One region of the Nonomuraea sp. NPDC049480 genome, then DNA from elsewhere that is predicted to be linked to it. Evidence: predicted binding sites of a transcription regulator. Region 1 holds the regulator's gene; the other holds the start of a gene.
What was found. The regulator HrcA, encoded in region 1, represses chaperone genes, less so after heat shock. The targets are predictions, from matches to a motif close to TTGGCACTCTCNNNNNGAGAGTGCCAA.
Positions count from the first base shown of each region.

Region 2: groL (chaperonin GroEL) is a predicted target of HrcA. The motif match lies at 5,264-5,290, and genes of this name have one in related genera.

Region 1 is NZ_JBITMD010000027.1:123,964-132,620, forward strand. It holds gene ACIBX3_RS48850 (glycoside hydrolase family 18 protein) at 1-1,022, opposite strand, end outside; gene hemW (radical SAM family heme chaperone HemW) at 1,231-2,451, shown strand; gene ACIBX3_RS48860 (DUF4870 domain-containing protein) at 2,455-3,189, opposite strand; gene ACIBX3_RS48865 (DUF3097 domain-containing protein) at 3,186-3,992, opposite strand; gene ACIBX3_RS48870 (hypothetical protein) at 4,010-4,510, opposite strand; gene ACIBX3_RS48875 (hypothetical protein) at 4,601-4,858, shown strand; gene hrcA (heat-inducible transcriptional repressor HrcA) at 5,028-6,041, shown strand; gene dnaJ (molecular chaperone DnaJ) at 6,053-7,192, shown strand; gene ACIBX3_RS48890 (16S rRNA (uracil(1498)-N(3))-methyltransferase) at 7,189-7,914, shown strand; gene ACIBX3_RS48895 (hypothetical protein) at 7,919-8,563, opposite strand; gene ACIBX3_RS48900 (SigE family RNA polymerase sigma factor) at 8,560-8,657, opposite strand, start outside.
Region 2 is NZ_JBITMD010000021.1:128,348-137,004, reverse strand. It holds gene otsB (trehalose-phosphatase) at 1-225, shown strand, start outside; gene ACIBX3_RS43590 (hypothetical protein) at 261-842, shown strand; gene ACIBX3_RS43585 (trehalose-6-phosphate synthase) at 847-2,271, opposite strand; gene ACIBX3_RS43580 (RNA polymerase sigma factor) at 2,303-2,857, shown strand; SAM riboswitch class I at 2,937-3,078, shown strand; gene thrC (threonine synthase) at 3,092-4,327, shown strand; gene ACIBX3_RS43570 (MoaD/ThiS family protein) at 4,351-4,626, shown strand; gene ACIBX3_RS43565 (cold-shock protein) at 4,870-5,070, shown strand; gene groL (chaperonin GroEL) at 5,402-7,027, shown strand; gene ACIBX3_RS43555 (YbhB/YbcL family Raf kinase inhibitor-like protein) at 7,254-7,784, opposite strand; gene ACIBX3_RS43550 (HelD family protein) at 7,848-8,657, opposite strand, start outside.

The sequences.
Region 1 (8,657 bases):
TAGTCCTCTGAGCCCGGCGCCCACTTCCCGGGGGCGGGCCCGGTGGCGGGCTTGTAGACGCCGTCGCCGCCTCCGGTGACGCCGGTCCAGCCCTGCCCGTACGCGGGCACCCCGACCACGATCTTGCGTCCGGGCGCCCCGCGCGACAGGTAGTCGCGGACGGTCTGGTCGACGCTGTACCTCACCGGGTTCGGGTCGCGCCGGTCGGTGAACAGATTGCCGTTGTGCCCGGTCTGCGGCTCCCAGGGGCCGTGCAGGTCGTACCCCTGGATCGTGGCGAAGTCGAGCGCTCTGAACACGCGCCGCACCTCGAACCCGGCGTCGATCTTGGCGGCCGCGGCCGGCAGGAAGGCCGTCAACTGGGCCGAGCCCGAGAACGCCGTCAGCTGTTCCCGCAGTTCCTCGACGAACAGCGTGAAGTTCCGCTTGTCCTCGGGCCTGATGACGTTCCCGTCGGCCCCGGACGAGCCCGGCCACTCCCAGTCCAGGTCGATGCCGTCGAACACGCCGGCCCCGGCGCCCGGCTCGAGCCCCGGCAGGTTGCCGCGCAGCCACAGGTCGACGCAGGACTGCGCCAGCTTGGCCCGCGACTCGGCGGTGAGGACGGCGTCGGAGAAGTGCTTGGACCCGGTCCAGCCGCCCAGCGAGATCAGCGCCTTGAGTCCCGGGTGCTTGGCCTTGAGCTTGCGCAACTGGTTGAGGTTGCCGTTCAGGGCCTGGCCCGGCGCGTCGGCCACGCCGTCCACGCTCTGCTCGGCCGGCACCGGCCGCTGCCAGTCCGCCCACGGGTCGGCCGAGTAGCACGTGCCCTCGGCGTTGACGAACCCGAACGCGTAGTTGAGGTGGGTGAGCTTGGCCGCGGCGCCCGTGACGTCCACGTCCTTGACGTGGTAGTCGCGGCCGTAGATGCCCCACTGGATGAAGTACGCGACCCGCTTGAAACCGGTGTTGGCCTCGGCCGGCACGGAGAACGCCGTGAAGCCGAGCAGGAGCGAGAGTGTGACCAGGATCTTTCTCTTCACGAGCGTCTCCGAGAAGCCTCAACTTTTAGGAAACTTTCCTAAAAGTTGAGGCCGATCGTAGAGCCCTCACACCATGGCGTCAACGAGCCGGTTCAGTACGCCTGCCATGCGTTTCCCCCTTCGATCACTGATCGGTGAGACAGCAGTGGACGCCAGGCGTCCTGCCGCCGGCTCGGAGCACTCTTGGAGGCCCGGCAGACTGGAATACGTGCCATCCACCCTGCCTGACGGCGACCCCGTGCCCACCTCGGGCGAACTGCCCGAGAGCGCCCTGAGCGGCCTCGGGGAGCGTCCGTTCGGCTTCTACGTCCATGTGCCGTTCTGCGTGACCCGCTGCGGTTACTGCGACTTCAACACCTACACCGCCGGCGAGCTGGGCCCCGGCGCCTCGCACCGGGACTACGCGGACACGGTCGTCGAGGAGATCCGCCTGGCGCGGCGCGTCCTCGGCGACGCCGACCTGCCGGTGGAGACGGTGTTCTTCGGCGGCGGCACGCCCACCCTGCTTCCACCGGAGGACCTGGCCAGGATCCTGGCCGCGATCGACTCCGAGTTCGGGCTGCGGCCGGAGGCCGAGGTCACCACGGAGGCCAACCCGGAGTCCGTGGACCCCTCTTCCCTGGAGAAGCTCCGCCACGGCGGGTTCAACCGGATCAGCTTCGGCATGCAGAGCGCCCGCGAGCATGTGCTCCAGGTCCTCGATCGCAAGCACACGCCGGGACGGCCCGCGGCGGCCGTGCGCGAGGCCAGGCAGGCCGGGTTCGACCACGTCAATCTGGATCTGATCTACAGCACGCCCGGCGAGTCCGACGACGACTGGCGGGCCTCGCTGGCCGCGGCGATCGAGGCCGGGCCCGACCACGTGTCGGCGTACTCACTGATCATCGAGGAAGGCACCAGGCTGGCCGCCAGGATCAGGCGCGGCGAGCTGCCGATGCCCGACGACGACGTGGCCGCCGACCGCTACCTGATCGCCGACCGGATGCTGGCAGAGGCCGGTTTCCGCTGGTACGAGGTGTCCAACTGGGCCGTGTCCGACGCGGCGCGGTGCCGCCACAACCTGCTCTACTGGACCGGCGGCGACTGGTGGGCGGCCGGTCCGGGGGCCCACAGCCACGTCGGCGGCACGCGCTGGTGGAACGTCAAGCACCCGGCCGCGTACGCCCAGCGTTTGGCCGCGCATTCCTCGCCCGCGCACGCCCGCGAGGTGCTCGGCGAGGACGACCGCGCCGCCGAACGGCTGATGCTGGAGCTGCGGCTGGTCTCCGGCTACCCGCTGGCCGAGGTGGCGCCCGGGGCGCGGACGGCTGTGGCGAGCGCGCTGGCGCGCGGCCTGCTGGAGCCCGAGCCGTTCAGGTCCGGGCTGATGGTGCTCACGTTGCGGGGCCGGTTGCTCGCCGACGCCCTTGTGAGGGATCTCCTGGTCTAGGTTCTAGGTGATCATGCGGATGGAGATCGGATAGCGGTAGTTCTGGCCCTTGTTCGCCGCCATCGCGGCCTGGATGTGGAAGATCAGGGACACGATCCAGATGATCGGCAGGAGCAGGGCGCCGATGAAGATGATCATCAGGATGCCGGAGACGATGTAGCCGATGAACATCGTGATCTGGAAGTTCAGCGCCTCGGCCGACTGGTCCCTGACATACGGGGACTCGTCCTTCTTCATCAGGTAGATGACCAGCGGGCCCACCCAGGAGACGAGCAGGCCGAGCAGGTGCGACAGCATGGCCATCGTGGTGTCGTCGGTGCCCGGGCGGGGGCCGTACCGGCCGGGGATGTACGGCTCGCGCGGTCCTGGCGGGTAACCGTGGCCGGGCGGCTGTGGCCCGGGACCGTAACCGGGCTGGGGCGCGTAGCCGCCGGATTGCGGCTGGCCGTAGCCCTGCGGCGGCTGGCCGTAGCCGTAGTCCGGCTGGGACCCGGGTTGCTGGCCGTAACCGTAGCCCGGCTGCGGCCCGGGCTGCTGGCCGTAGCCGTAGTCCGGCTGGGATCCCGGTTGCTGCCCGTAGCCGTAGCCGGGCTGAGACGGCGGCTGCTGCCCATAGCCGGGCTGCTGGCCGTAGCCGGGTTGCTGAGGGCCGGAGCCCTGGCGCGGCGGGATGTCCGACGGCGGTACGTACCGGGTCGCGTCGTCGTCCGGCGGCGGTTGCGGCGGGTCCTGGCTCATGATGCCTCCGTTACGAAGTCGATCAGTTCCTCGACCCGGCCGAGCAACTCCGGCTCCAGGTCTGTGTAGGTCGAGACGGCGCCGAGGATGCGTCGCCACGCGTCCGCGGGCTCCACGCGCCAGCCCAGGGCGGCGATCACGCCTTCCTTCCACGGCACCCCGCGCGGCACGTCGGGCCAGGCCTGGATGCGCAGCACGGAAGGCTTGACCGCCTGCCAGATGTCGACGAACGGATGCCCCACCACGAGCACGTCCGGCGAGGTGATCTCGGCGGCGATCCTGCTCTCCTTGGAGCCGGGAACGAGATGGTCGACCAGCACCCCGAGCCGTCGCCCCGGTTCGGGCCCGAACTCGGCGACGATGGCCGGCAGATCGTCCACGCCCTCCAGGTATTCGACCACGACCCCCTCGACCCGCAGGTCATGGCCCCAGATCTTCTCCACGAGGGCGGCGTCGTGCACGCCCTCCACGTAGATCCGGCTCTCCCTGGCCACTCTCGCCCGCAGCCCTTCCACGGCGATGGAGCCCGACGCGCTGCGCCTGGGCCCCGCCGGGGCGGCCGTGGGGCGAACCAGGGTCACGGGCCCGCCCTCCAGCAGGAACGCGGCCGGCGCCAGCGGGAACAGCCGCCGCTTGCCGAACCGGTCCTCGAGCGTGACGGCCTCCTTGTCGCAGGCCACCACCGCCCCGCAGAAGCCGCTGTCGGCGTCCTCCACGACGAGGCCCGGCTCGGCGGGCACCTTCGGAATCTTGCCCTTGCCCGGCCGCCGCCAATTACCCGCCAGCACATCGCCCTCGTACACACGGGGACCGTAGCAAATCACCCGCCGACCGCAAGGCGCTTCCTGGCGGAGCCACGGCGCATCAGGATGACGACGGTGCCGGCGATCCCGACGAGGAGCCCGGCGCCGGGGATCAGGAACAGCGCGGCCGTCCCGCCGACGAGCCCGCCCGCGGCGGAGGTCAGGGGCTTGCCCACGCCGTACCGCACGGTGGCCGTCTCCTGGTTGGTGCAGGTCAGCTGGTAGGCGCCCTTGGCCGGCACGTTGATCACGAGGATCTGCTCCCACACCACGCTGCCGACCGTGAGGGTCTGGGAGCCCGCGGTCTTGGCCAGCTTGGCCTGGCCGGAGCCGCCGGAGATCTGGCACTCGTAGGTGACCGGTGTGTCGTTGGCGATGTACACGGCAGGCTTGTCCGCCGGGTCGACGGTCAACGTGATGCTCTCGCCCGGCGCGAACGTCTTCTTGGGGGCCAGCTCGGACACGCTGTTGACCAACCCGCCGACGAAGATGACGACGCCGGCGATCCCGCACACCACGGCCACACCCCAGGCGAGCGCGATCCACCACAGACTAGGTTTTATGGCTTTGGAATCGATCCTTGGGGGGAACTGAGGCGGTTGGCCGTATTGTCCGTACTGAGGTGGTGGGCCATAGGACTGTGGCGGGCCGTACGGCGGCGGCGCGCCGTGGCCGGGCTGGGAGCCGGGTTGCGGACCGTAGCCGGGCTGGGAGCCGGGTTGCGTACCGTAACCCGGCTGGGAGCCGGGCTGTGTGCCATAGCCGGGCTGGGAACCGGGTTGCGGACCGTAGCCGGGCTGAGGAGGCTGTGGTTGGCCGTGGTAGGGGCCCTGTCCGGGTGGCGGGCCGTACGGCGAGGGCTGTGAAGCGTCCGACATGTCCGCAAGTGTGAAGCCTGTCGCTTGTAAGGCGCTAGCAACAGGATGGGAGCCGGTGTTATCGCACCTTGTGGGTGAGAGCCGTACACTTGGCACTCGGGAACACAGAGTGCTAGACACCGCGTTCCCCGTAAGGCAGGAGGCAGGAGGTGAGCACGTGCTCGACGATCGGAAATTGGCGGTGCTCCGCGCCATTGTCGAAGATTACGTGTCCACCAACGAACCGGTGGGCTCCAAGGCGCTGGCCGAGCGCCACAACCTGAAGGTCTCCCCGGCGACGATCAGGAACGACATGGCCGCGCTGGAGGAGGAGGGCTACATCACCCAGCCCCACACCAGCGCGGGGCGCGTGCCGACGGACAAGGGATACCGCCTGTTCGTCGACCGGCTCTCGCAGGTCAAACCCCTCTCGGGGGCCGAGCGCAGGGCGATCGAGACGTTCCTGGCCGGCGCCGTCGACCTCGACGACGTGGTCACCCGCACGGTCCGGCTGCTCGCGCAGCTGACCAGGCAGGTGGCGGTCGTGCAATACCCGACGCTCACGCGTTCGACCGTCAGGCACGTCGAGCTGGTGCCGCTGCACGACCGCCGGGTCATGCTCGTGCTCATCACCAACACCGGCCGCGTGGAGCAGCGCGTGATCGAGCTGCCCGAGGTGGTCGACGAGACCCGCATCGCGCACCTGCGCGCGGTGCTCAACACCGGCCTCGACGGCTGCGGCCTGAGCACCGTGCCCGAGCTGGTCGCCGACCTGCCGGAGCGCCTGCCCGCCGAAGACCGGCCCGCCGCGGCCACGATTCTGTCGGTGCTGCTCGAGACGCTGGTCGAGCGGCACGACGAGAAGATCGTGTTCGCCGGCGCGGCCAATCTCGCCGGCGCCGGCTTCTCCACCGGCCTGCGCGACGTCCTGGAGGCGCTGGAGGAGCAGGTCGTGCTCATGCGGTTGCTCGGCGAAACTACTTCAGACACCCCGTCCGCGCTCACCGTGCGCATCGGTTCGGAAAACCCTTACCTGCGGGGCACATCCGTCGTCGCGACCGGATACGGTTCTGGCGACAACCAACTGGCCAGGCTCGGTGTGCTGGGGCCCACCAGGATGGACTATCCCGTGACGATGGGCGCCGTACGCGCGGTCGCTCGCTACGTCAGCCAGATCCTGGCTGCATCATAAGAGGTCGATAAGTGGCAAACAGCGACTACTACGCCACCCTCGGGGTGCGGCGTGACGCCAGTCAGGACGAGATCAAGAAGGCGTACCGCCGCCTCGCCCGCGAGCTGCACCCCGACGTGAATCCGGACCCTGAGACCCAGGAGCGGTTCAAGGAGATCACGCAGGCCTACGAGGTGCTGTCGGACCCGAGCAAGCGCCAGATGTACGACCTGGGCGGCGATCCCTTCGCCGGCGCGGGAGCCGGCGCGGGCGCCGGAGGTTTCGGGGCGGGCTTCCCGTTCAGCGACATCATGGACGCCTTCTTCGGCACCGCCGCGGGCGCCCGTGGTCCGCGCTCGCGCGCCCGCCGTGGCCGCAACGCCACCATCCGGGTCGAGCTGGACCTGCGGGAGACGGCGTTCGGCACCACCCGTGAGCTGGTCGTCGACACGGCCGTGCTCTGCGACGTCTGCCACGGCGCCGGGGCGGCGGCGGGCACGCACCCCGACACGTGCGACATGTGCAACGGGCGCGGCGAGATCTCCCAGGTCACCCGCTCTTTCCTGGGCCAGGTCATGACCTCGCGGCCGTGCCCGCAGTGCGGTGGGTTCGGCACCATCATCCGCCACCCCTGCCAGGAGTGCTCCGGCGACGGCCGCGTGCGGACCCGCCGTACGATCAAGGTCCGCATCCCGGCGGGCGTCGAGGACGGCACCCACATCCAGCTCGCCGGCGAGGGCGAGGTCGGACCCGGTGGCGGCCCGCCCGGAGACCTGTTCCTGGAGATCGTCGAGCGGGCCCACGAGATCTTCGAACGGCGCGGTGACGACCTCCACTGCACCGTCCAGATCCCGATGACGGCCGCCGCGCTCGGCACCATACTCACGGTGGAGACCCTCGACGGCGCCGAGGAGATCGACGTCCGCCCCGGCACCCAGTCCGGCCAGGTCATCACCATGTACGGGCGCGGCGTGCAGCGGCTCAACGAGTCCGGCCGGGGCGACCTGCTGATCCACGTCAACGTCGAGACCCCGACCCGTCTCGACACCGCCCAGGAGGATCTGCTCAAGGAGCTGGCCAAGCAGCGGGGCGAGGAGCGGCCGCCGGGCAAGTTCGCGCCGGGGCAGCAGGGCTTCTTCTCGCGCCTGCGCGACGCCTTCAACGGCCGGTGACCGCACCCGTCTTCCTCTCGGAGCACCTCGACGGTCCCGAGCTGACGCTCGACGGCCCGGAGGGGCGGCACGCGGCCTCTGTGCGCCGCCTGCGCGCCGGTGAGCGTGTGGACCTGACCGACGGCGCCGGCCGGGTCGCCGAATGCGTCGTGCGTGAGGTGCTCAAGGACGCGCTCAGGCTCGACGTGATCGGCCGCTACAAGGCCGAGGCGCCCCGGCCGCGGCTCGTCGTCGTCCAGGGGCTGCCCAAGGGCGACCGCGGCGAGCTGGCGGTCGAGATGATGACCGAGGCGGGCGTCGACGTGATCGTGCCCTGGGCGGCCGCGCGCAGCATCACCCAGTGGAAGGGCGACAAGGTCGCCAAGGGGCTGCACAAGTGGCGCTCGACGGCTCGCGAGGCGGGCAAGCAGGCCCGCAGGTTCCATCTGCCCGAGGTGACCGAGCCCGCCACCACCGCCCGGGTCGAGGCGCTGCTGGCCGGCGCGGCGCTGGGGTTGGTGCTGCACGAGGAGGCGGCCGAGCCGCTCTCAGGCGTGGCGCTGCCTCCGGGAGGCGACATCGTGGTGGTCGTGGGGCCGGAAGGGGGCGTCTCGGAGGAGGAGCTGGCCAGGTTCCGGGCGGCCAAGGCCGTGCCCGTGCTGCTGGGACCGACGGTCCTGCGTACGTCCACGGCGGGGGTCGCGGCGGCGGCGGTGCTCCTCACGCGTACCGGGCGCTGGTGACGCTCTAGGGCGTGCTGGAGGTCTCCAGGAGCGGGCTGGCCACGTCGGTGGGGCCGTCGGTCGCGTCGTCGGGCGGGCACTCCTCGAGAGGGCACGCCGAGGGCTGCGTGGGGGACTCCATGTCTGTGGGTGTCGGCGTCGGCGTGGGCGAGGCCGACGGGCACTCCTCCGACTCGTCGGACTGCTCGGCGGACGACGGGCACGGGCTGGTCGTGGTGGTCCGGGTCGGCGACGGCCGGCTGGTCGAGTCGGCCGTCTTGGCGGGACGAGGGGACGGGGACCTGCTGGGCTCGGGGACCACTACCAGGTTCTGCTCCTCGGGGGCGGATGTCGACGGCGGCGGCTGCTGGGAGCGGGTGGTGGAGGAATTGGACGGGACCTTGGACGACGTCTCGTGGCCGGCTTCCTGCGCGGGGACCTCGATGATCTGCGAGCGCAGCCCGGGGACGGCCATCACGATCGCCCCCGCCACCAGGACGGCACTGACGGCGGCCGCGCCGGCCCGCCACCAGAAAAGATTACGGACGCCGCGCCGCTCGATGCGGGCGCGGATGATCTCCAGTCCGTCCGGCGAGGGCACGACCGCGTCCGCCTCCGCGCGGAGCGCACGGCGCAGGAGGTCGCCGTGCTCGTCGGGGGGGTGGGTCATGACATTTTCTCCAGAACGGATCGCAAGGCGGCCATGCCACGTGCGGTGTGGCTCTTGACCGCGCCCTTGCTGATGCCCATGGCGTGGGCGATCT
Region 2 (8,657 bases), on a different contig from region 1:
TTCCTGGCCGAGCGGGCCGCCAGGTCGGTCATGTTCGTCGGCGACGATCTGGGCGATCTGGCCGCGTTCGACGCCGTACGCGCCTCCGGGTTGCCCGGCGTGACCGTGTGCAGCGGGTCCGCCGAGGTGACCGCCTTGGCCGAGCGCGCCGACATCGTGGTGGACGGCCCGGACGGGGTGGTGGCGCTGCTGGAGGAGCTCGCGTCGGCGTTCAGCCGTTCATGAGTGGTTTGCAAGTCGCGATCCCTAGTGTCGGGCGCATGTACAAGCGTTACCTTGCCGTCGCATCCGTGGCCGCTGCCACCGTGCTGTCCGTGTCCCTCCCCGCCTCCGCCGCCGCTCCGGCCCAGCCGCTCAAGCTCAGAGGCGGCCTGACGCTCTACCTGCCGATCGAGTGGAAGGTCTACCGGGTCGGCACCGACTGGATCCGCGTGGTGACCGGTAAGTGCGGCAAGCCCACCCAGGGGTTTGGCGCTCCCGATGAGTGCGACAGCTTCTGGGTGCTCGGCCCGAAGGCCATCAAGCACGGCAATGAGCTCTTCAGCCCCTACACCGGGGCGGAGCCCTTCTATCCGGCGACCGACGTGCAGCTCTGCCCGCACAACCGTAAGTGGGGCCAGGCCATGGGCCCGGCCAAGGTCAAGGGCCTGCGCCAGGTCGGCCCCGGCCACAAGGCCGCCTATCGCGAGTGGAACTTCCGCTGCGTCAGCTACACGAACGGCAAGGTGAAGTCCCGCTACGTCCAGCGCGAGTGGTATCTCCCGAAGACGAAGGTCCTGGTCGTGGACCAGTGGAACACACCGGGGCTGTCCGTCGCGCTCAAGTACGCCGACTGGAAGTGAGCGCTCACGCCAAAGCGTCGAGCTGGGCCGCGAGCCACTTCTGCGGCGGCAGGGCGGTGGCCGCGGCGCAGAGCTTGTCGCGGCGCGCCCTGCGCTCGTCCTCGGGCATGATCAGCGCCTGGTGCAGGGCCGCGGCCGTGCCGTTGATGTCGTAGGGGTTGACCACGATCGCGTGCGGGCCCAGCTCTGCCGCCGCGCCCGCCTCGCGCGAGAGCACCAGCGCGCAGCGCGGCGACAGCACCGGGCCCTCCTTGGCCACCAGGTTCATCCCGTCGCGGATGGGGTTGACCAGCAGCACGTCGGCCATCCGGTACGCGGCCAGCGAGCGCGGGTAGTCGTCGTTGACGTTGAGAATGAGCGGGTCCCAGTCCTCGGTGGCGAACTGGTCCTCGATCGCCTGCGCGCAGCGCTGCACCGAGGCGGTGTATTCGCGGTATTCGGGCAGGTCGTGCCGGCTCGGATAGGCGAAGGCCAGATGCACCACCCGCCCGTGCCACTCGGGATGCGCCTCCAGGAACTCGCCGTACGCCACCAGACCGCGCACGATGTTCTTCGACAGCTCGGTGCGGTCGATGCGGACGATGAGCTTGCGGTCGCCGACCTGCTCCTTGATCGCGGCCATGTGCGACTCGACGTCGGGCTCGCAGGCTCGCTCCCACAGCGCCGCGCCGTCCACGCCGAGGCTGTGCACGCCGATCCGGGTCGTCCGGCCCGCGTGGGTGATGCTGCGGGCCACGCGGTCGACCTCGGCGCCGAGCAGCGCCTCGCAGCAGTCCATGAACGCCCCCGCCCACCTTCCCGTCAGGAACCCGGCGTGATCGGCCCCCAGGATGCCCTCCAGGACCTCGCGGGCCACCTCGTCGGGCAGCAGGGAGAAGTATTCGGGTGGCGCCCACGGGGTGTGGCTGAAGTGCGCGATGCGCAGGTCCGGCCGCTCGGCCCGGAGCATCGCCGGTGTGAGCGTCAGGTGGTAGTCCTGCACCATCACGCGCGCGCCGTGCCCGGCCTCCTCGGCCAGCGCCAGCGCGAACGCCCCGTTGTAGTCACGATAGGACTCCCACTCACGCTCGAACCTGGTGCCGAACTTGGGCGAGTTGGGGATGTCATAGAGCAGGTGGTTGACGAACCACAGCGTGGAGTTGGCCACGGCGTTGTAGGCGCGGTGGAACGTGGCGGCGGGGATGTCGAGCATCCGCAACGGCCCGGTGTCGTAGCCGGCGTGGTCGATCCGGCCGCCCGGGGACAGGCGCACGGCGCTGCGGTCGTCGTCGGACAGCGCCGCGCAAACCCACAGGACGCCGTCCTTCTTGGCCACGCCGGACAGCCCGGACACCAGGCCGCCTCCGCCACGTTTCATGGTCAGCTCGCCGTCGTCGGAGACGGTGAAGGAGACAGGCCCTCTGTTCGAGGCCACCAGGACGCTGTTCATCGAGTCTCCCTTCGATCATAGGATCCCAGCTATGGCGCTAGATGAGCTAACCGAGGAACTCGCCCGATCCGCCGCAGCCGGAGATCATCGCGCGCTCGGCGAGCTATTGGCCAGGATCGAGCCCGATGTGATGCGTCACTGCGCCCGGATCCTGCCCTACCACCAGGACGCCGAGGAGGCGTCCCAGGACACTCTGCTGGCCGTGGCCCGCAACATCGGGCGTTTCGAGGGGCGGGCCAGGTTCAGCACCTGGCTGCACATCGTCACGGCAAACTGCGCGCGGACCACGTACCGGTCGCTGAAGCGCAGGGCGGCCGAGCAGACCTCCGACGAGCTGCCCATGCAGAAGCCGGACGTGCGGCGGGTCAGCGTGATCGCGGGCTCCCGCCTCGACCTGCTCGACGCGATGGAGGCGCTGGAGGCCGACAAGCCCGACCTGGCGCAGGCGCTGGTGCTGCGCGACATCGTCCAGCTCGACTACAACGAGGTGGCCGAGCAGCTCGGCATCCCCCTGGGGACCGCCAAATCCCGCATTCACCAGGCGCGCAAATACGTGCAGGGTGTGCTCGGAGAGGATTATCGCTGAGACCATCCGTCTCATACTTTGAGACGGGTGGTAATCGAGCCTCCTTGAGCGGGTAGAGTCCATTTCAACAACTGCATATTGCTCATCCAGAGGGGTGGAGGGACCGGCCCTGCGAAGCCCCGGCAACCCTCCCGGCTTGTGACTCGCGACCTGGCGAGGCCGACCGGGACAAGGTGCCAATTCCGGTTCGCGGTCAAGGTGGCCGCGGGCGAAGATGAGGGAAGGCCTCGCTTCATGTCGCTCGACTTTGGTCCTGCTACCTCTCTCTCCTGCCGCGAGTGCGGCACGCGCTACCCCCTCGGCCCGAGCTTCGCCTGCCTGGAGTGTTTCGGGCCGCTCGAGGCGGCCTATGACTTCGGCACCGTCACCCGCGCGGACATCGAGTCCGGTCCCGCCAACATCTGGCGCTACCGCTCGCTGCTGCCCGTGCCGGTCGACGTGGCGAGCAAGCCCAACATGAACCCGGGCTGGACCAAGCTGGTCAAGGCGGGCAACCTCGGGCGGGCGCTCGGCATCAAGTCCCTGTACGTGAAGGACGACTCGGGCAATCCCACCCACTCCTTCAAGGACCGGGTGGTCGCCATCGCCGTCGAGGCGGCGCGCAACTTCGGTTTCCACACACTTTCCTGCTCCTCCACGGGCAACCTCGCGGGCGCGGTGACGGCGGCCGCGGCGCGGGCCGGGCTCGACGCCTGCGTGTTCATCCCCTCCAACCTCGAAGCAGCCAAGATCGCCATGGCCCGGGTGTTCGGCGGCAAGCTGATCGGGATCGACGGGACCTACGACGAGGTCAACAGGTTCTGCTCGGAGCTGATCGGCGACCCGCTGGGCGACAAGTGGGGGTTCGTCAACGTCAACCTGCGGCCGTACTACGCCGAGGGCTCCAAGACGCTCGCGTACGAGATCGCCGAGCAGCTCGGCTGGCGGCTGCCGCAGCAGATCATCATCCCGATCGCCTCCGGCTCGCAGCTCACGAAGATCGACAAGGGCTTCAAGGAGCTGGTGGCGCTGGGGCTGGTCGAGGACACGCCGTACAAGATCTTCGGGGCGCAGGCGGCCGGCTGCTCGCCGGTGTCGGCGGCGTACAAGGCTGGGCACGACGTGGTCCAGCCGGTCAAGCCGGACACCATCGCCAAGTCGCTGGCCATCGGCAACCCCGCTGACGGGCCGTACGTGCTGGACATCGCCCGGCGCACCGGAGGGGCCGTCGAGGACGTCACCGACCCCGAGATCGTGGCCGCGATCAAGCTCCTGGCCTCGACGGAGGGTATCTTCGCCGAGACCGCGGGCGGGGTTACCGTGGGCGTGCTCAAGAAGCTCGTCGAAACGGGGTCGCTCGACCCCGAGGCCGAGACCGTGGTGCTCAACACCGGCGACGGGCTCAAGACGCTCGACGCCATCACCGGCGACGATGCCAAGCCCACGGCCGTGATCCGGCCCTCTCTCGACGCGTTCCGCGCGGCTGTCTGACAATCAGGAAAGGCGAGATAACCATGAGCGTTTCGGTGCGGATTCCCACCATCCTCCGCACGTACACCGGGGGGAACGCGGAAGTGAGTGGCGAGGGCGCGACTCTTCGTGACGTGCTCGCCAAGCTCGACTCCGACTACCCGGGGATCGGCGCGAGAATTCTCGATGAATCGGGCAAGATTCGACGTTTCGTCAACGTTTACGTTGGGGAAGAGGACGTCCGATTTGCTCAGGGCCTCGACACTCCCGCCCCGGAAGGCACTCAGATCTCCATCATCCCGGCAGTCGCCGGCGGCTGAGTGCGATAGATCACATCCTTGAAGGCGCCCCCAGTGGGCGCCTTCTCCTTTTCCTCCTAATTCAACATTGAACGACCTTCTCTGCGAAGAAATGCGTCGTTTGCGGATTGACTCTGTTGCCAAACCCCGTGCCACAGGTATGGTCGAGGGCGATCGTCTGGCTTGATTTTTCCTTAAGTCATGCGATTACGGGTCTCGCGGTGGAATGGGCGAGATCCGTGAGCCCAGTAAGAGGAGTCGGAAGTGGCGCAGGGCACCGTCAAGTGGTTCAACGCGGACAAGGGCTACGGCTTCATCGCGGTAGACGGTGGTAAGGATGTATTCGTCCATTACTCGGCGATCCTGATGGACGGGTACCGATCTCTCGAACAGGGGCAGCGCGTCGAGTTCGAGATCACGCAGGGCCAGAAGGGACCACAGGCGGAGTCTGTCCGCTCGGTCTGATTCTCGTCACTGGTCTGCACCCGGTAGGCATCGCGCGGCAGCGCAGTCCGTGCGGTCCTGCCAGCCTCGTTTCGTCGATCTACGGCGGGCCGTGCGGTGAGCGGCCCGCCGTACAGACGGACTGACCTGGGCGGGAACCCCGGGCGGTGAGTCCTTAGCTTGCACTCGACAGGGTAGAGTGCTAAACAGTTCGTTGGCACTCTGTGTGGCAGAGTGCCAGCGAACTCGGATCGAGACGATGGGGTCTGCCGAACGGAGATGCAGGCTCGTGCCGTCGCGGGCGTCGGCTCGGTCCAGGACAAGCCACCCTGTATCTGGGAGGTCTAGCCTTATGGCAGCCAAGATGATCGCGTTTGACGAGGACGCCCGGCGCGGTCTCGAGCGCGGTATGAACCAGCTCGCTGACGCCGTCAAGGTGACCCTGGGCCCCAAGGGCCGCAACGTCGTGCTGGAGAAGAAGTGGGGCGCTCCCACGATCACCAACGACGGCGTCTCCATCGCCAAGGAGATCGAGCTCGAGGACCCGTGGGAGAAGATCGGCGCTGAGCTGGTCAAGGAAGTCGCCAAGAAGACGGACGACGTCGCGGGTGACGGCACCACCACCGCCACCGTGCTCGCCCAGGCGCTGGTACGCGAGGGCCTGCGCAACGTAGCCGCCGGCGCCAACCCGATGGCCCTGAAGAAGGGCATCGAGGCCGCCGTCGAGCGCGTCAGCGAGGAGCTCTCCAAGCTGGCCAAGGATGTGGAGACCAAGGAGCAGATCGCCTCCACCGCCTCCATCTCCGCCGCCGACCCCGAGATCGGCGCGCTCATCGCCGAGGCGATGGACAAGGTCGGCAAGGAAGGCGTCATCACCGTCGAGGAGAGCAACACCTTCGGCCTCGAGCTCGAGCTCACCGAGGGCATGCGCTTCGACAAGGGCATGACGTCGATGTACTTCGTCACCGACTCGGACCGCATGGAGGCCGTGCTCGAGGACCCGTACATCCTGATCGTCAACAGCAAGGTCTCGGCCAACAAGGACCTGCTGCCGCTGCTCGACAAGGTCGTGCAGTCCGGCAAGCCGCTGCTGATCATCGCTGAGGACGTCGAGGGCGAGGCCCTGGCCACCCTGGTCGTCAACAAGATCCGCGGCCTGTTCCGCTCCGTGGCCGTCAAGGCCCCGGGCTTCGGCGACCGCCGCAAGGCCATGCTCAACGACATCGCCATCCTGACCGGTGGCGCCGTCATCGCCGAGGAGGTCGGTCTCAAGCTCGAGAGCGCCACCCTCGACCTGCTGGGCCGGGCCCGCAAGGTCGTCGTCACCAAGGACGAGACCACGATCGTCGACGGCGCCGGTGACGCCGAGCAGATCTCCGGCCGGGTCAACGAGATCCGCGCCGAGATCGAGCGCACCGACTCCGACTACGACCGTGAGAAGCTCCAGGAGCGCCTCGCCAAGCTGGCCGGCGGCGTGGCCGTCATCAAGGCCGGCGCGGCCACCGAGGTCGAGCTCAAGGAGCGCAAGCACCGCATCGAGGACGCCGTCCGCAACGCCAAGGCGGCCGTCGAGGAGGGCATCGTCCCCGGTGGTGGCGTGGCGCTGCTGCAGGCCGGCGCCAAGGCCTTCGACAAGCTCGAGCTCAACGGCGACGAGGCCACGGGGGCCGCGATCGTCAAGAAGGCGCTCGAGGAGCCGCTGAAGCAGATCGCGGTCAACGCCGGTCTCGAGGGCGGCGTCGTGGTGGAGCGCGTGCGCAACCTCACCCCCGGTGAGGGCCTGAACGCCGCTACGGGCGAGTACGTCAACATGTTCGAGTCGGGCATCATCGACCCGGCCAAGGTGACGCGCTCCGCGCTGCAGAACGCCGCTTCCATCGCGGCGCTCTTCCTCACCACCGAGGCCGTCATCGCCGAGAAGCCCGAGAAGACCCCCGCCGCGCCCGCCATGCCGGGTGGCGGCGACATGGACTTCTAGGTCTTTTTCGCGACGAGACAGAGAGCGGCCCGGGTTTTCCGGGCCGCTCTTATTTTCGTTTTTCTGCCATGACGTTTCACAATTGGTCTGCTACTTGGAGTGAGGAAATGTGGACGCGTGACACCTCACGAAAGAAGCAGAGGATCGGCGCTCGCGCCGATGTCCAGGGCCGTCGTGAACCCGGCGGCCGCCCTCGACGCGACGGCCGCCTGGATCAGATGCTCGGTCAGACGCCGTAGTGCGGGACGAGGTGACCGCGGGCCACGGTGTTGGCGGTGATGTTGAAGCCGACCACCGCCGGGCTGGCGTCGCTGTCCACGCCCAGCTTGTCCACGCTCAGCGCGTGGACGGCGAAGACGTAGCGGTGCGGATCTCCAGGCGGGGGAGCCGAGCCGCCGTAGGCCTTGATGCCGTAGTCGTTGCGGGCGTGGACAGCCCCCTCGGGCAGGCCCTTGAAGTCCGGGGCGGTGCCCGCGCCCGTGGGCAGCTCGGTCACCGAGGCCGGCAGGTCGAACAGCACCCAGTGCCAGAACCCGCTGCCCGTGGGGGCATCGGGGTCGAAGCAGGTGACGGCGTAACCGCGGGTCCCGGCCGGCGCGCCGGACCAGCGGAGGTGGGGTGAGACGTTCTGGCCCGTCATGCCCCAGTCGTTGAAGACATGCAGGTCGCTCAGCCGCTCGCCGTCCTGGATGTCGTCGCTCTCGACCACGAGCGCGGGAACCGACGGCAGGTGTTCATGTGGCAGCGGTGCTGGCACGGCAACCTCCTAGTAGAGAGCTTTCCTGCTCGCCATCCTAGAAGCGGCCGTGCCCGCCGCCCGTCAGGCCGCCAGTTGCGTCGGCAGCGCCTTGTCGTGCAGGACCGTGAGGGAGGTCACCGCCCGGGTCAGGACCACGTACAGCCTGGCCAGGCCCCGGGGCTCGGCCGCGACGATGTCCGCCGGCTCGACGACGATCACGTGGTCGTACTCCAGACCCTTGGCCAGGGTCGCGGGGACGACCAGCAGGCGGTGCTCCTCGGCGGAGTCGGGGTCGAGCACGGCGTGCGGGAGGCCGGCCAGGGACCGTGAGATCTCCCCGACCATCGCGTCCGGGGCGATCAGGCCGATCGAGCCCTCCTTGGCGAGGGCCTCCCGGGCGGCCTCCGCGACCGAGCCGCCCGGGCGCACGGTGAGCGAGCCCAGGCCGGGGCGCAGAGAGCGCGGGGCGGCCAGGCCAGGGGCGATCGACGGGAGCAGGCGGGCCGCGTAGTCGAGGACCTCCCTCGGCACGCGGAAGCCGAGCGTCAGCTCCGTCACCTCGCCCTCGCCCTGACCCAGGTGCTCGAGCACCGACTCCCAGGAGCTGGTCGACCACGGCGTCGTGCCCTGGGCCAGGTCGCCCAGGACGGTGGCCGAGCCGTTGCGGCAGCGGCGGCCGAGCGCCCGCAGCTGCATCTCGGAGAGGTCCTGGGCCTCGTCGACCACCAGGTGACCCAGTGACGGGGTGCGTTCCATCAGGTCGCGGAGCTCGTCCAGGAGCGCGGCGTCCGCGGCGGACCATTTGGCGGACTTCCAGCTCCGGTACGGTTTCCGCCATATAAGCATTTCCTGCTCGTCAGGCGACAAATCGGATTTAGAGGCTTTTGCGAG